Regions from separate parts of the Rahnella sp. NRRL B-41462 genome, predicted to be linked through region 3. Evidence: predicted binding sites of a transcription regulator. Region 3 holds the regulator's gene; each other region holds the start of a gene.
The links. Region 3 encodes CRP, which controls carbon source genes, mostly activating them, when cyclic AMP is high. Its sites were predicted from a motif close to ATGTGANNNNNNTCACAT; they were not measured.
Positions count from the first base shown of each region.

Region 1: a site for CRP is predicted at 2,805-2,822, ahead of rbsD (D-ribose pyranase). Genes of this name have one in related genera too.
Region 2: a site for CRP is predicted at 1,957-1,974, ahead of udp (uridine phosphorylase). Genes of this name have one in related genera too.
Region 4: a site for CRP is predicted at 2,120-2,137, ahead of UC14_RS24755 (arabinose ABC transporter substrate-binding protein). Genes of this name have one in related genera too.

Region 1 covers NZ_JYDF01000031.1:75,627-79,436, reverse strand. Annotated here, with positions in the region: gene rbsC (ribose ABC transporter permease) at 1-784, opposite strand, end outside; gene rbsA (ribose ABC transporter ATP-binding protein RbsA) at 791-2,296, opposite strand; gene rbsD (D-ribose pyranase) at 2,304-2,723, opposite strand; gene kup (low affinity potassium transporter Kup) at 2,939-3,810, opposite strand, start outside.
Region 2 covers NZ_JYDF01000035.1:20,578-24,387, reverse strand. Annotated here, with positions in the region: gene rmuC (DNA recombination protein RmuC) at 1-214, opposite strand, end outside; gene UC14_RS09745 (DedA family protein) at 372-899, opposite strand; gene udp (uridine phosphorylase) at 1,065-1,826, opposite strand; gene katE (catalase HPII) at 2,050-3,810, opposite strand, start outside.
Region 3 covers NZ_JYDF01000051.1:59,303-63,112, forward strand. Annotated here, with positions in the region: gene UC14_RS13610 (phosphoribulokinase) at 1-684, shown strand, start outside; gene UC14_RS13615 (OsmC family protein) at 688-1,095, opposite strand; gene crp (cAMP-activated global transcriptional regulator CRP) at 1,458-2,090, shown strand; gene UC14_RS13625 (YccS/YhfK family putative transporter) at 2,152-3,810, shown strand, end outside.
Region 4 covers NZ_JYDF01000142.1:3,615-7,424, reverse strand. Annotated here, with positions in the region: gene araA (L-arabinose isomerase) at 1-269, opposite strand, end outside; gene UC14_RS24760 (ribulokinase) at 306-1,985, opposite strand; gene UC14_RS24755 (arabinose ABC transporter substrate-binding protein) at 2,402-3,388, shown strand; gene araG (L-arabinose ABC transporter ATP-binding protein AraG) at 3,636-3,810, shown strand, end outside.

The DNA of each region.
Region 1 (3,810 bases), on a different contig from region 3:
CTGCGGCAATCGCATCCAGCTCATAACCCGTACCTGCGTTGGGCTGCGCAGAAGATAAGCGCGCCACTTCGATGATACTGGCCAGAGCGGCTAACAAACCACACAGGGAGTAGACGATAATTTTGACTTTATCGACGCTGATACCTGACAGACGCGTAGCGGATTCGTTACCGCCCAGCGCGTAGATATAACGCCCCAGCCGGGTGTGATGCAGCATGTACCATGCCGCAATAAACACCACAGCCATCAGCCAGACAGGTGTCGGGATACCCAGCGGGCGACCGATACCAAACCAGCCAAAAACATCAGCGACATCATTAAAGCCGGTACTGATCGGGCTGCCGTTGGTGTACACCATCGTAATACCACGCAGCAGCAACATCATGACCAGCGTAGCGATAAACGCCTGGACTTTCCCTTTGGCCACAATCATTCCGGTGACGCCACCCACAGCCGCACCTAACGCCAGCGCGGCGCCAACGGCAACAAACGCATTCACTTCCAGCCCGACAATCGAGGCGGCAACGGCGCCGGTCAGCGCCAGCAAAGAGCCGACGGATAAATCGATCCCGGACGTCAGGATCACCAGTGTCATGCCGACGGCCATAATGGCGTTAACGGACGTTTGCTGAAGGATGTTAAACAGGTTATTGACCGTAAAGAAATTCGGGCTCATGGAAGAGACCACGGCAATCAACACCAGCAGCGCAATCAGAGACTTTTGCTCCAACAACCACTCTTTACTGATCCAGCGCTTTTTGGCTGGCAATGTCTGAGAACTCATATCTGATTACTCCTGCGTCACGCCGTATTGCTTGCCGACAGCGGCAGCCATCAACACTTCCTGCGTAGCCTGTTCTATCGGGAATTCACCGCTTAAATGGCCTTCATGCATCACCAAAACCCGGTCACTCATACCGATCACTTCCGGCATTTCTGAGGAAACCAAAATGATACTCAGCCCTTCGCGCTTGAACTGGTTTATAAGCTGGTAAATCTCTTTCTTGGCACCAACGTCAACGCCGCGCGTCGGTTCATCGAGGATCAGGACTTTCGGCCGCGTCATTAATCCACGGGCAATTGCCACTTTTTGCTGATTACCGCCGGAAAGCAGGCCGATGGTCTGCATCATCGACGGCGTTTTGATATTGAAGAGGCGGATGAAATCGCCGACAGCCTGCTGTTCTTCCGCATGTTTAAGACGTCCGCCAGCGTGGCTGAAATAACGCAGCGCCGTCAGCGACATGTTTTCTTTCACTGACATGCCCAGAACTAAGCCATCGCGCTTGCGGTCTTCAGAGATATAAACAATGCCGTTTGCCAGCCCGTCCTGCGGTGAGTGTGTCACCACTTCGCGGCCATCGAGCGCCACATAACCACTTTTACGCGGTAAGGCTCCGTAGAGAATTTTCATCAGTTCGGTACGGCCTGCGCCCATCAGACCGGAAATCCCCAGAATTTCGCCGCTGTACAGATCAAAGCTGACGTTATCCACGCCCGGCCCGCTGACATCGCGTACCTGCAAACGCAGCGCACCGCGTTCATGATTAATGCGCGGGTATTGCTCTTCGAGGCGACGGCCCACCATCATTTCAATCAGCGTGTCTTCTTCAAGCGAACTGACCGGCCGCTCTGCAATAAACTGCCCGTCACGGAACACCGTCACGTCGTCGCAGATTTCGAAAATTTCTTTCATGCGGTGGGAGATATACACCACACCGCAACCGGCGGCTTTCAGTTCCCGGATCACGTTAAATAAAGAAGCGGTTTCGGTATCGGTCAGGGCATCCGTCGGTTCATCCATAATGATGACTTTGGATTCAAAGCTCAGCACTTTGGCAATTTCGACCATCTGCTGGTCGCCGATGGATAAATCGCCTACCAGCCGGTCGCTTTTGTAACGCAGATTCAGGCGCGCCAGCAGTTTATCGGCCTCGGCATACATCTTTTTCCAGTTGATGCGGCCAAAACCGTTCACAAACTCACGGCCCAGGAAGATATTTTCAGCAATCGTCAGTTGGGGGATCAGGTTTAATTCCTGATGAATGATACCAATCCCGGCTTCCTGAGAGGCTTTAGGGCCACTGAAAACCGCTTCCTTGCCAAGAAAATGCACTGAGCCGGCATCTTTCTGATAGATGCCGGTCAGCACTTTCATCATGGTGGACTTGCCCGCGCCGTTTTCTCCCACCAGCGCCATTACACGTCCCGGATAGACGCTGAGCGCCGCGCCGGAAAGTGCTTTTACGCCGGGAAAGGCTTTATCAATGCCTGTCAGTTGCAGCAAAGGTTGCATAAAGGCCTCAGAAGGTTACGCCAGCACACAGAATAACGTTCGCATAAGGCGAACATTCCCCGCTGCGGATCACAGCCCGACTTTTTTCGCTTTGTGCTTTGAATGACTCATGACTGACGTAATCCAAAGCAATGGTGTTTCCCTGGTGTTGTTCGAGTTGTGTCAATTGGGCGAGCAACGCTTCATGGAGTTGAGGATTTTTAGTGAGGATTTCCTCGGCGAGGATAGCCCGCTCAACCTGCATCTCATGTGTCACTACCTCTAAGACTTGTAAAAAGGTGGGAACTCCCTGGGTCAGGGCCAGATCGATGCGTTGGCAAGCTGCTGGCACCGGAAGTCCGGCATCGCCAATAACCAGCTGATCGGTGTGACCTAACCGGGCAATAACATGTGAGATTTCGGCATTTAACAGCGGTGACTTCTTCATTGTGAACTCCTACAGCGAAACGTTTCGCTCACCGATGAGTTTATAAAGATCCCCGGCCATCGCAACGGAGTTATGATGGAATTGTGATCAGCGTCGAAACGTTTCGCTGAATAATTAAGAAACCGCAGGGAAATTTGAGTTAGTCGTTTCAGAAAGGAGAAAGAGAAAATAAAACAGGGCACCCGAAGGTGCCCTGCGAGCAGTAGAAATGAGGATCAGATTTCTACCTGCGTACCGAGTTCGATTACGCGGTTCGGCGGAATTTCAAACTGATCTGGCGCGCGTAAGGCGTTGCGGCTGAGCGCCATAAAGAGTTTGCCACGGAAGTAGAGATACCAGGGGCGCTTGGTCAGGATCAGTGATTCGTGCGACATAAAGAATGACGTTTCCATCATCCGGCACGGCAATCCTTCCAGACCGCAACGGTGGAACACTTCCTCCACGTTCGGCGTTTCTTTAAATCCGTAGCTGGCGACCACACGCCAGAACGTCGGCGAAAGCTGTTCGATGGTGACGCGCCGGACGTTATGTACATAAGGCGCATCTTCGGTGCGTAACGTCAGCAGTACCACACGCTCATGCAACACTTTGTTGTGTTTGAGATTGTGCAGCAACGCAAACGGAATGACGTTGATGGCGCGCGACATATACACAGCCGTACCCGGAACACGCACCGGCGGGGATTTCTCCAGAGAGGCGATCATCGCTTCCAGGGAATTCCCATGCTCGTTCATGCGGCGCATAAGGCGGAAGCGCTCGCTTTTCCAGGTCGTCATAACGATAAACATGCCCAAACCCAGCGTCAGCGGCAACCAACCGCCGGAGAACAGTTTAGTAGCGTTCGCCGCGAACAGCGGGATATCCATAAACAGCAGACCGATCAGCAAAAGCCCGACCAGGAAAGGTTTCCAGTGCCAGTTTTTGAGTGCCACCGTACAGGAAAGAATACTGGTCAGCACCATCGTACCGGTCACTGCGATACCGTATGCCGCTGCCAGATTGCTCGAATGCTCGAAGCTGGCGATAACGATAACCACCGCAAAGTACAGCAACCAGTTAATGGCCGGGATGTAAATCTGGCCTGCTT
Region 2 (3,810 bases), on a different contig from region 3:
CAAGTTCAGCCTCGCGCAGTTGCTGCTGCCCTGATTGCCGCTCGCTTTTGTGCGTATCATTTTCCGCTTTAGCCTGTTCCAGCGATTGTTCCAGCAAACGGCGCTGCGTTTCATACTCCGTCTGCTGTTGCTGTTGGCGCAGGCTGGCGATAAGCCAACCTACGAGTAAGCCCACTAACCCCGCCCCCAGGGCTGTCAGGATGCTGATATCCACGCGATTTCCCTCTTAAAGTCTCTTGCGGCCAAGGTAATGTCAGGCTGTATGGATGTCCAGTCTATTTTCTGTTGCATTGAGCCTTTGCGAGACGTCTTCCAAAAAGGAATTTCTCTGTATTTTCCCCCTTGCGATAGCCAGCCACAGAGAGCAGCATTCAAAACCAGCGGCTCAGCCACTGAATGCCGAAAGCACCTGGCGCCAGGATGCCGAAAGCCCAGATGAGTGCAGACGTCACATTCGCAATCTGGAAATATTTTTGCGGCATACCGCAGATACCGGCAACCAGTGGCACAACGGCACGAAGCGGGCCAAAGAAGCGGCCAATGAAAGCCCCGGGCATGCCCCATTTTTCAAAGAAAGCATGTCCACGAACCAGCATTTGCGGATGGCGGGAGAAAGGCCAGAAATTGCTAACCCGATCCTGATAACGGGCACCAATCCAGTAAGAAAGCCAGTCTCCCAGGAAAGCGCCTGCGGCGGCGGCGGCCCAGATGGGCCAGAACGGAATACCGGTTTCGCCAATCAGCGCGCCGAGTCCCAGCAAGATAAACGTTGCCGGGAGCAGCAGGGAAAGGAATGCCAGAGACTCACCAAAAGCCAGAAAGAAAACGATCGGTGCAGCCCACACCTGATGGGCACGGATGAAGGTGGTTGTGTACTCAAGAAGGTCGTGAACAGTCAAAAATGCAGTTCCTTTTGTCAGAGATCCGGGAGGAGGTTCATCAATTATTCCAGATGGATTACTAACATGACCTTAACAGATCTGCTTAGCAGGGCAAAAAAATGGGCCGCCAGAGGCAGCCCATTGATGTGATGATGTGATGTGGTTGTTTTAGTTTTATAGGGACTAAATAAGCCTGCGGGCTGCTTCTACAACAATCTTCACCGCATGACTTTCAGTCTTTTTCATGGTTTCCGCATTAGGGATTTCCTGCTGCGTGCGGTTCACGATAACACCCGCCACCATCCCCGCGCGCAGACCCTGGCTTGCACACATGGTCAGCAGAGTCGCGGATTCCATTTCGTAGTTCATGACGCCCATTTCCTGCCACTCTTTCATCGATTCTTTGAAGCGACGGACAACACGGCCAGAGTAAGTGTCATAACGTTCCTGACCCGGATAGAAGGTGTCAGAAGAGGCGGTAACGCCAATGTGCGTCGCGGCACCCACGGCTTCTGCCGCCGCAACCAGCGCGGTGGTGCAGGCAAAATCGGCTACTGCAGGGAATTCCATCGGCGCAAAGTGCAGGCTCGCGCCATCAAGGCGAACGGCAGCGGTCGTGACCAGAACGTCACCGACATTGATGTGTGGCTGGATAGCGCCAGTTGTACCGACTCGCAGGAAAGTACGGATCCCCAGTTGTGCCAGTTCTTCAACCGCAATAGAGGTCGAAGGGCCACCAATACCGGTTGAGCAAACAATCACAGATTTGCCATCAAGCTCAGCACGCCATGAGGTAAATTCGCGGTGGGAAGCCAGACGAACCGGGTTCTCCATCAATTTGGCAATTTTTTCCACGCGCTCAGGGTCGCCGGGAACAATCGCCAGCGTCGCGCCGTTTAAATCTTTTTTGGCCAGGCCAAGATGGAAAACTTCAGGCTGAGACATAACAAACTCCTCTGTGTGTAAGGTCATTTATTGGCAGGAGGAACACCCGGCAACTGTACTGAACATTGTGACGTTATTTCGTGACGGTCGTCACTATGATGTAACAACAGGAATTTCACATACATTTATTTTGTGATTCAAGTCACAAAATAAGGAGGGGTGAGGGAATTTTAAACAGGCAATCTCCGCTGCCGGGGATTGCCTGTTTATCAGTTACAGTTAATCAGGCAGGAACGGCATCTGCCGCCGCACTGCGCGACCAGATCCGGTGTTTGAGCATGTCTTTCAGAAACGCCTTCAGCAACGCTCCTTCTGCTTTTTCACCTTCCACAACGCCCTCTTCCGGCACATCATCCGTCAGCCCCAGCAGCGATTTGAAGCGGCGTGCATCGCCACTTAGCCCCACCACTTTCAGGTGTTTGTAGGCTTCGAGCACATAATGCCGTGCATCGCCATTCATCAGCAGTGCGTCGATATGCCCATGCGGAACAATCACTGCATCAACGGTGATGGAAGGCGATCCGGCAAACGTAGCATCAACCGGCAACGTAGAACCATCATCGGCAGTCACACTCCCTAAGTGACTGGCCAGCAGCTTAGGGTGAACGCCAGCGGCCTGAAGTGCCTGTAAGGTTTCCAGAACATCCGCCGCATTCACACCTTCACCCAGCAATATCGCCACCTGCCGCCCTTTGATCGTGCCTTTACCGCTGGCATACAAACTCAGCGACGGATCATTTTTCAGCCCATTCACGGGCTTCGGCGGCTTGATCTTCAGGGTGTCAGCGGAAAGGGTAATACCCAGATTTTTCGCCACTTTCTGCGCCAGCGTCTGATCAACATGCGCTAACAGATCCACGACCCGCTCGCGGATATACGGCCGCGCCACCTTCGATAATTCAAATGAGAAAGCGCCGATAATATGATCCTGCTCCGCTGTTGTCTGGCTCAGCCAGAACAGGCGCGGATGGGCATAATATTCGGCAAATGACGGACTGCGCTGACGGATTTTTTCTGCATCAACCCGTTCAGGATAACTTTCAAAGCCACCACCGGACGCTGCCGGAGGTGTTTCCCTCGGCCAGTTATTGTTGATGGAATTCGGCTCGTAGTTCGCCGGATTCGTATCAATGTCCTGACGGTGCATGCCGTCACGCTGGAAGTTATGGAAAGGGCACGTCGGCCGGTTAATCGGAATTTCATGGAAATTAGGCCCGCCCAGACGACTGATTTGCGTGTCGGTGTAAGAGAACAGTCGCCCCTGCAACAGCGGATCATTGGTGAAATCTATGCCCGGCACAATGTGCCCCGGGTGGAACGCGGCTTGCTCGGTTTCAGCAAAGAAATTATCGGGGTTACGGTTGAGCACCATTTTGCCGATCAGTTCTACCGGCACCAGTTTTTCAGGGATGAGTTTGGTCGGGTCGAGCAGGTCGAAATCAAATTTGAATTCATCTTCTTCAGGGATCAACTGCACACCCAGTTCGTATTCCGGATAATCTCCGGCTTCGATGGCTTCCCACAAATCACGGCGGTGGAAATCGGCATCTTTCCCGGCCAGTTTCTGCGCTTCATCCCATAACAAAGAGGCTTTTCCGGCCAGCGGTTTCCAGTGGAAACGCACAAAAGTGGCTTTGCCTTTCGCATTCACGAAACGGAAAGTATGGATGCCAAAACCTTCCATCGTGCGGTAACTGCGCGGAATGCCCCGGTCAGACATCGCCCAGAACACGTTATGCAGGGTTTCCGGTTGCAGGGACACGTAATCCCAGAAGGAATCGTGCGCACTCGCCCCCTGCGGGATTTCGTTATGCGGTTCGGGTTTTACCGCATGCACAAAATCAGGGAATTTATGGGCATCCTGAATAAAGAACACCGGTGTATTGTTACCGACCAGGTCGTAAATGCCTTCATCGGTATAAAACTTGGTCGCCCAGCCGCGGATATCACGTACGGTATCTGCCGAACCGCGGGAACCCTGAAC
Region 3 (3,810 bases):
GGACGTCATATCAGCTACTTCGGGCCGGAAGCCAATGACTTTGGTTTGCTGGAAAAAAGCTTTATCGAATACGGTAAAACCGGCACTGGCCGTTCACGTAAGTATCTGCATACTTATGACGAAGCCGTTCCCTACAATCAGGTGCCGGGTACCTTTACGCCGTGGCAGGCGTTGCCGGAACCGACGGATATTTTGTTTTACGAAGGGTTACACGGTGGTGTGGTGGCGGACAAAATTGACGTTGCCGCGCAGGTCGACCTGCTGGTCGGCGTAGTGCCTATCGTCAACCTCGAATGGATCCAGAAACTGGTGCGCGATACCGGCGAGCGCGGGCATTCCCGTGAAGCGGTGATGGATTCCGTCGTGCGTTCGATGGATGACTATATCAATTACATTACCCCGCAGTTTTCCCGCACGCACATCAATTTCCAGCGGGTACCCACCATCGATACCTCGAACCCGTTTGCCGCCAAAGCCATTCCGTCACTGGATGAAAGCTTTGTGGTGATTCATTTTCAGGGACTGGATGACATCGATTTCCCGTATCTGCTGGCCATGCTGCAAGGGTCGTTTATCTCGCACATCAAAACACTGGTGGTGCCGGGCGGCAAAATGGGGCTGGCGATGGAGCTGATCATGGCGCCGCTGGTGCAGCGCCTGATGGAAGGCAAGAAGATCGAGTAAACTTTATTCGGCTGCAATCACTTCAAAGCTGTGGGTGATTGTGGCCGCTTTCCCCAGCATCAGAGACACAGAACAGTATTTTTCGGCAGACAGGCTGACTGCGCGTTCAACAATCTTATCGGTCAGATCCTTACCGGTGACGATAAAATGCAGATTGATGTGAGTGAACAGACGCGGCGCTTCTTCGCGGCGTTGTGAGGTCAGCTTCACTTCACAATCACGCACGTCATTACGACCTTTTTGCAAAATTGACACCACGTCGATTGCACTACACCCCCCTGCGGACATCAGTAACATTTCCATCGGGCTTGGGGCTTTATCACCCGCGTTTCCATCCATTGAAATCTGATGACCCGATGCAGACTCACCTAAAAATGTCAGTCCTTCAACCCATTTGACACGTGCATGCATGAACTATTCTCCCGGTGAATAAACTTGTCGAAATCTGCTCTCAGAGTACCCTTTCACCTAAAATCTGGCAACGTAACCCGATCGCCATCATGCTGAAGCGAGACAACAGAAGACAGCATCTCAAACCTGTGCTACAAACAAAGCCGAAACATACTTTCCAGTAAATTGCGGTGACGGTTTTTGCGGTTTAAGTACAGAACCCACGGTGATGACAGCAATAAACAGGCTGTTGCACTCCGACATCCGCTTGCAGCATTTCTGGAGAGTTATATGCTGAAAGGGCGCTTTGGATTTGAAGTGCCGTACAGGGAACTCTGAGCCCTGTGATTTTGGGCAGCGATAACAACAGAGGATAATAGCAAATGGTTCTCGGCAAGCCACAAACAGACCCGACTCTTGAATGGTTCCTGTCTCACTGTCATATACATAAGTATCCTTCTAAAAGTACGCTGATTCACCAGGGTGAAAAAGCCGAAACGCTTTACTACATCGTGAAAGGGTCAGTTGCTGTCCTGATTAAAGATGAAGAAGGCAAGGAAATGATACTGTCCTACCTTAACCAAGGTGACTTCATCGGTGAGCTGGGACTCTTCGAAGAAGGTCAGGAACGCAGTGCCTGGGTACGTGCTAAAACTGCCTGTGAAGTGGCTGAAATTTCATATAAAAAATTCCGCCAGCTGATTCAGGTTAACCCGGATATTCTGATGCGTCTCTCCGCGCAGATGGCCAACCGTCTGCAAGTGACGTCAGAGAAAGTCGGCAACCTTGCCTTCCTTGACGTTACCGGTCGTATCGCTCAAACCTTGCTCAATCTGGCTAAACAGCCTGATGCAATGACCCATCCGGACGGGATGCAAATCAAGATTACCCGCCAGGAAATTGGCCAAATCGTCGGTTGTTCACGTGAAACAGTCGGACGCATTCTCAAAATGCTGGAAGATCAAAGCCTGATCTCCGCACACGGTAAAACGATTGTCGTTTACGGCACACGTTAATCCCTCAAAAATTGGCGCGGCAAAACACTGTCGCGCCTTTTTTATGGGCTAAGCTTTACCCATGACGCTATGGCGAAGACTGTTTTACCATCCTGAAGTGAACTACGCGCTGCGCCAGACGCTGGTGTTGTGCTTACCTGTTGGCATTTGCTGGCTGTTTGGCAATTTGCAAATGGGCCTGCTGTTTTCCCTCTGCCCGGCCTGTTGTAACATCGCCGGTCTGGATACCCCGCATAAACGCTTTTTCAAACGCCTGCTCGTCGGCGGTTCACTCTTTGCCGTGAGCAGCCTTCTGCTGCAACTGATGCTCGAAAGCTGGCATATACCGCTGCCGCTGATCATGCTGTCGCTGGCGTTACTGCTCGGCGTCACCGGTGAAATCAGCCCGCTGCATGCGCGCCTGCTGCCCGGTGCGCTGGTGGCGACTATCTTCACGCTGAGTATGGTGGGCGTGCGCCCGATGTGGCAGGCCCCGGTGTTGTTCGCCGCTGGCACAGCCTGGTACGGATTGTTTAACTGGGCGTGGTTTCGTATTTCGGAAGAACAGCCGATGCGCGAAACACTCAGCCAGCTCTATCTGCAACTCGCGGATTATTTCGAAGCCAAGTACAGCCTGCTGACGCAACACACCGATCCCGAAACCGCGTTACCCCCACTGCTAGCCCGCCAGCAGCAGGTTATCGACCTGATTGCCCTGCTTTATCAGCAATTACACATGTTGCCCCAGCACGGACATCATCATCACCATAAGCGGCTATTTCAGCGTTTTCAGGTGGCGCTCGATTTGCAGGAGCACATTACAGTGAGCCTGCATCAGCCGGAAGAAGTGCAGAAACTGGTGGAGGAAAGCCATGCCGAAGCGGTTATCCGCCGAAATGCACAGGTGATTTCCACCCGTCTTCGGGTGATTGCCGACGATATTCTTTATCACCGTTTATCCGGGCGCTTTACGATGGCCAATGAGCTGACCGCGCTGGAGAAAATCGCCGCGCGCAATCCGGACAATCCGGTAGGTCAGTTTTGTTATTACCATTTCAGCCGCATTGCGCGCCTGCTGCGTACCCAGCGCCCGCTGTACCGGCGCGACCTGATGAACACCCAGCCGCGTTTGCCCTTCTGGCCCGCGCTGAAAAGCTATCTTTCCTTCAAATCCGTGGCACTGCGTAATGCCGCACGTTTGGGCATTATTCTGGCGATTGGCAGCAGTCTGGGTCTGTTCTTCAATTTGCCCAAACCCTACTGGATCTTGCTGACTATCATGTTGGTCAGCCAGAACGGTTATAACGCCACGCGGGTGAGGATCCAGCACCGTGCACTCGGTACGCTGGCCGGATTGCTGATTGCCTCAGGCTTGCTCAAACTGGAACTGCCGGAAGGCACCACGCTGCTGTGCATGCTGCTGATCACCCTGTTGTCCTATACCGTTCTGCGCAAAAACTACGGACTGGCGATGGTCGGCATGACGGTGACTGCAGTGTATACCCTGCAATTGCTGGCGATGAACGGCGTGCATTTTCTGGTACCACGACTGGTCGATACCCTGATCGGCTGCGCGCTGGCCTTTGGTGGCACTATCTGGTTGTGGCCGCAATGGCAAAGCGGTTTGCTGCGCCAGAATGCACACCAGGCGCTGGAAATCTATCAGGACGCTATCCGCCTGCTGCTCGAGGAAAGCCCCGACACCGCCAAACTGGCGTACACCCGTATGCAGGTCAATCAG
Region 4 (3,810 bases), on a different contig from region 3:
ATCCACATTTTGGCCGGCGAGAAGGTATGCAGCCAGGTGATGATGCCCACGCAGGCGTTGTCATAGTTGGCTTCACGGCACAATGCGGTGATTTCGTCCGGCGTGGTCACCAGCGGTTTGAGCACCAGTTTTATCGGCAAACCGGCTTCGCTGTTCAGGCTACTGACCACCTTCTCGGCGTTCTCTTTTACCTGACGTAATGCCTGCGGACCGTACAGATGCTGACTGCCAATGGCGAACCACACTTCGAGATGTTTAAACGCGTCCATTTATTACTCCTGAATATCGGATAGATGAAATACGGGTTAATGCGCCGGTTTCGCTGCAAACAGCGGTTCAGTCGTGGCACACCATTGCTGATAACGTTCGTACAGGCGCTGATATTGCGCGACGCGCTGCGGATCCGGCGTCAGCGTACGTTCGATGCTGCAGGCCATTTTTTCCTGTGCGGCAGGAACATCTTTGAACTCCCCGGCAGCGACGGCGGCGAAAATCGCGGCACCCAGGGCGCAGCACTGATCGGAAGCAACAATTTGCAACGGACGGTTCATCACATCGGCGCAAACCTGCATGATGACCGGCGATTTACGCGCGATGCCCCCGAGCGTCAGCACGTTTTCCACCGGAATATCCTGCTGTTCGAAACATTCCATGATGGCGCGCGCGCCAAAAGCGGTCGCTGCGATAAAGCCGCCGAACAGTTCAGGTGCTTCTGTGCCCAGATTGATATCGGTAATGACACCTTTCAGGCGCTGGTTGGCAAACGGTGTACGGCGGCCGTTAAACCAGTCGAGCACCAGCGGCAGATGATCCAGTTTCGGATGAGCGGCCCAGGCCACAGTGAGATCGGTCAGCAGATTTTTTTGCAGGCTGGTCAGTTGCGGTGCCATTTCCGGATGGGCTTTGGCGGCCTGAATCAGCGGCCAACTCAGCAGACGGCTGAACCAGGCGTACATGTCGCCGAAAGCGGATTGTCCGGCTTCCATCCCGATCATGTCCGGCACGACGCTGCCTTCCACCTGTCCGCAGATCCCGGCGATAGCACGGTCGTTTACGCGTTCTTTATCGGCGATCAGGATGTCGCAGGTAGAGGTGCCGATCACTTTGACCAGCGTATAAGGCTGTGCGCCCGCGCCGACTGCCCCCATATGGCAGTCGAATGCGCCGCCCGAAAGCACCACACTGGCGGGTAAGCCAAGACGTTCTGCCCATTCAGGTGTCAGTGTGCCAACAGCCTGTTCGGCGGTGACGGTGTCGGTAAACAGCGGATAGGGCAGATGTTCAACCAGCAGCGGATCGAGGGCGGCAAAGAACGCTTTTGGTGGCAGGCCGCCCCATGACGGATGCCAGAGCATTTTGTGTCCGGCGCTGCAACGTCCGCGCACCACTTTGTCCGGTGCGGTGGTGCCGGAAAGCAGGGCGGGCACCCAGTCGCACAATTCAACCCATGACGCGGCTGCTTGTTTAACCGCAGCATCAGCACGGGAAACGTGCAGGATTTTCGCCCAGAACCATTCTGAGGAATAAACGCCGCCGATATAGCGGGAATAGTCGGGGAAATCGCCGCTGCGACACAGACGGTTGATCTCTTCCGCTTCTTCTATTGCCGTATGATCTTTCCAGAGCACAAACATGGCGTTCGGGTTTTCGGCAAATTCCGCTTTCAGCGCCAGAATGTTGCCTTCCTCATCGACAGGAGCGGGGGTTGAGCCGGTGGAATCGACGCCGATACCCACCACGCGCGCAGCCCGCTCGCTGCCCAGCCGTTGCACTACGTTTTTAATCGCCTGTTCCATTGCCTCTATATAGTCGAGCGGGTGATGGCGGAACTGATTTATTGCCGCATCACAATAGCGACCTTCATTCCAGCGCGGATAATAAACCACATCGGTTTCCATCTCGGCACCGGTCTGACAATCCACAGCCAGGGCACGGACGGAATCGCTGCCAAAATCAAGACCAAGAGCAATCGCACCTTGCGTCATTCTTTCTCACTCCTTCAGGTTTGCCGTAGTCATTACGGCGGCGAATCGAATTGCTCTAACAGTAGGAGGATGCAAAAAAGTGAGTGAGGAGGCGTTAGCTGGAAGTATGCACAAATCTGCTCCCAATGATGTTTCTGTGAGGTTGGTCAAATGTTAGCGTTTGGCTAAAATCGCTATATCTATGCACAAACCTGCTGTTTTCCCGCCGTGTGATAGCGCTCTACATTCCGCTGCAAAATTACCGCTAAAACTTAACCCGTCTTACAAGAGAGTGTGACGCAAATCCTCTATAAACTGGACTTCGCCGCACTTTCACTTTGTTTCTTTACGCTACTGATAACGTTTTCACGATTGCGGCAAACCACCAGATTTAAGACTGTGATTGTGAAAAACAACAATAAAAGTCGGAGAACATCATGCATAAATTCACTAAGGCATTAGCGGCGGTCGGGTTAGCTGCCCTTATGTCACATTCAGCTATGGCAGCCGAGAATCCGAAGCTGGGCTTCCTGGTTAAACAACCGGAAGAGCCGTGGTTCCAGACTGAATGGCGGTTCGCAGATAAAGCCGGTAAGGATCTCCACTTCGACGTCATTAAAATCGCCGTGCCCGATGGTGAAAAAACGTTGAATGCAATCGACAGCCTGGCGGCCAACGGCGCGAAAGGTTTTGTCATCTGTACGCCGGATCCGCGTCTCGGCCCTGCCATCATGGCGAAAGCGCGCAGCTATGACATGAAAGTGATCCAGGTGGATGACCAGTTTGTGAATGCCAAAGGCAAGCCAATGGAAGAAGTGCCATTAGTCATGATGGCCGCGACCAAAATCGGCGAACGTCAGGGGCAGGAACTGTACAAAGAAATGCAAAAACGTGGCTGGAAAGTCGCTGATACCGGCGTGATGGCCATTACTGCCGATGAACTCGATACGGCGCGCCGCCGCACCTCCGGTTCAATGGAGGCACTGAAAGCTGCCGGTTTCCCGGAAAAACAAATCTACAAAGTCCCGACTAAATCTAACGACATCCCGGGCGCACTGGATGCCGGTAACTCCCTGCTGGTGCAACATCCTGAAGTGAAAAACTGGCTGATCATCGGCATGAACGACAACACCGTATTGGGTGGCGTGCGTGCAACCGAAGGTCAGGGCTTTAAAGCGGCTAACGTGATCGGCATCGGCATCAACGGTGTGGATGCAGTGAATGAGTTGTCAAAAAGCGCCCAGACTGGCTTCTACGGTTCCCTGTTACCTAGCCCGGATATCCACGGTTACAAAAGTATTCAGATGCTGAATGAATGGGTTACCAAAGGCGTTGAACCACCGAAATTTACCGAAGTGACGGATGTTGTCCTGATTACCCGCGACAACTTCAAAGAAGAGCTGAAGAAAAAAGGTCTTATGTGATCTTCAGATGTGGTTGAAACAAGCAATACCCCCAAATAATTCGAGTTGCAGGAAGGCGGCAAGTGAGCGAGTCCCGATGAGCTTACATAAGTAAGTGATTCGGGTGAGTAAGCGTAGCCAACGCATCTGCGACTTGAAGTATGAAGGGGAGAGACGCTGCTGCAGAGTGGACGACAGGGAGACGTTGAACTGTTTTCTGCTTTGCAGTGGCGTGCATCCATACTTACTCAACTTCCAGGTAGCCACTATGACTCAGCAATCTTTCGATAATAAGACGCCTTTGCTGACACCGTCACTGACGGAGTTTGATGCGGCCAGGCCGTATCTGGAATTCCATGACATTGGCAAAACTTTTCCGGGCGTGAAAGCGCTGGACGGTATTTCATTCAATTGTTACGCCGGACAAATTCATGCGCTGATGG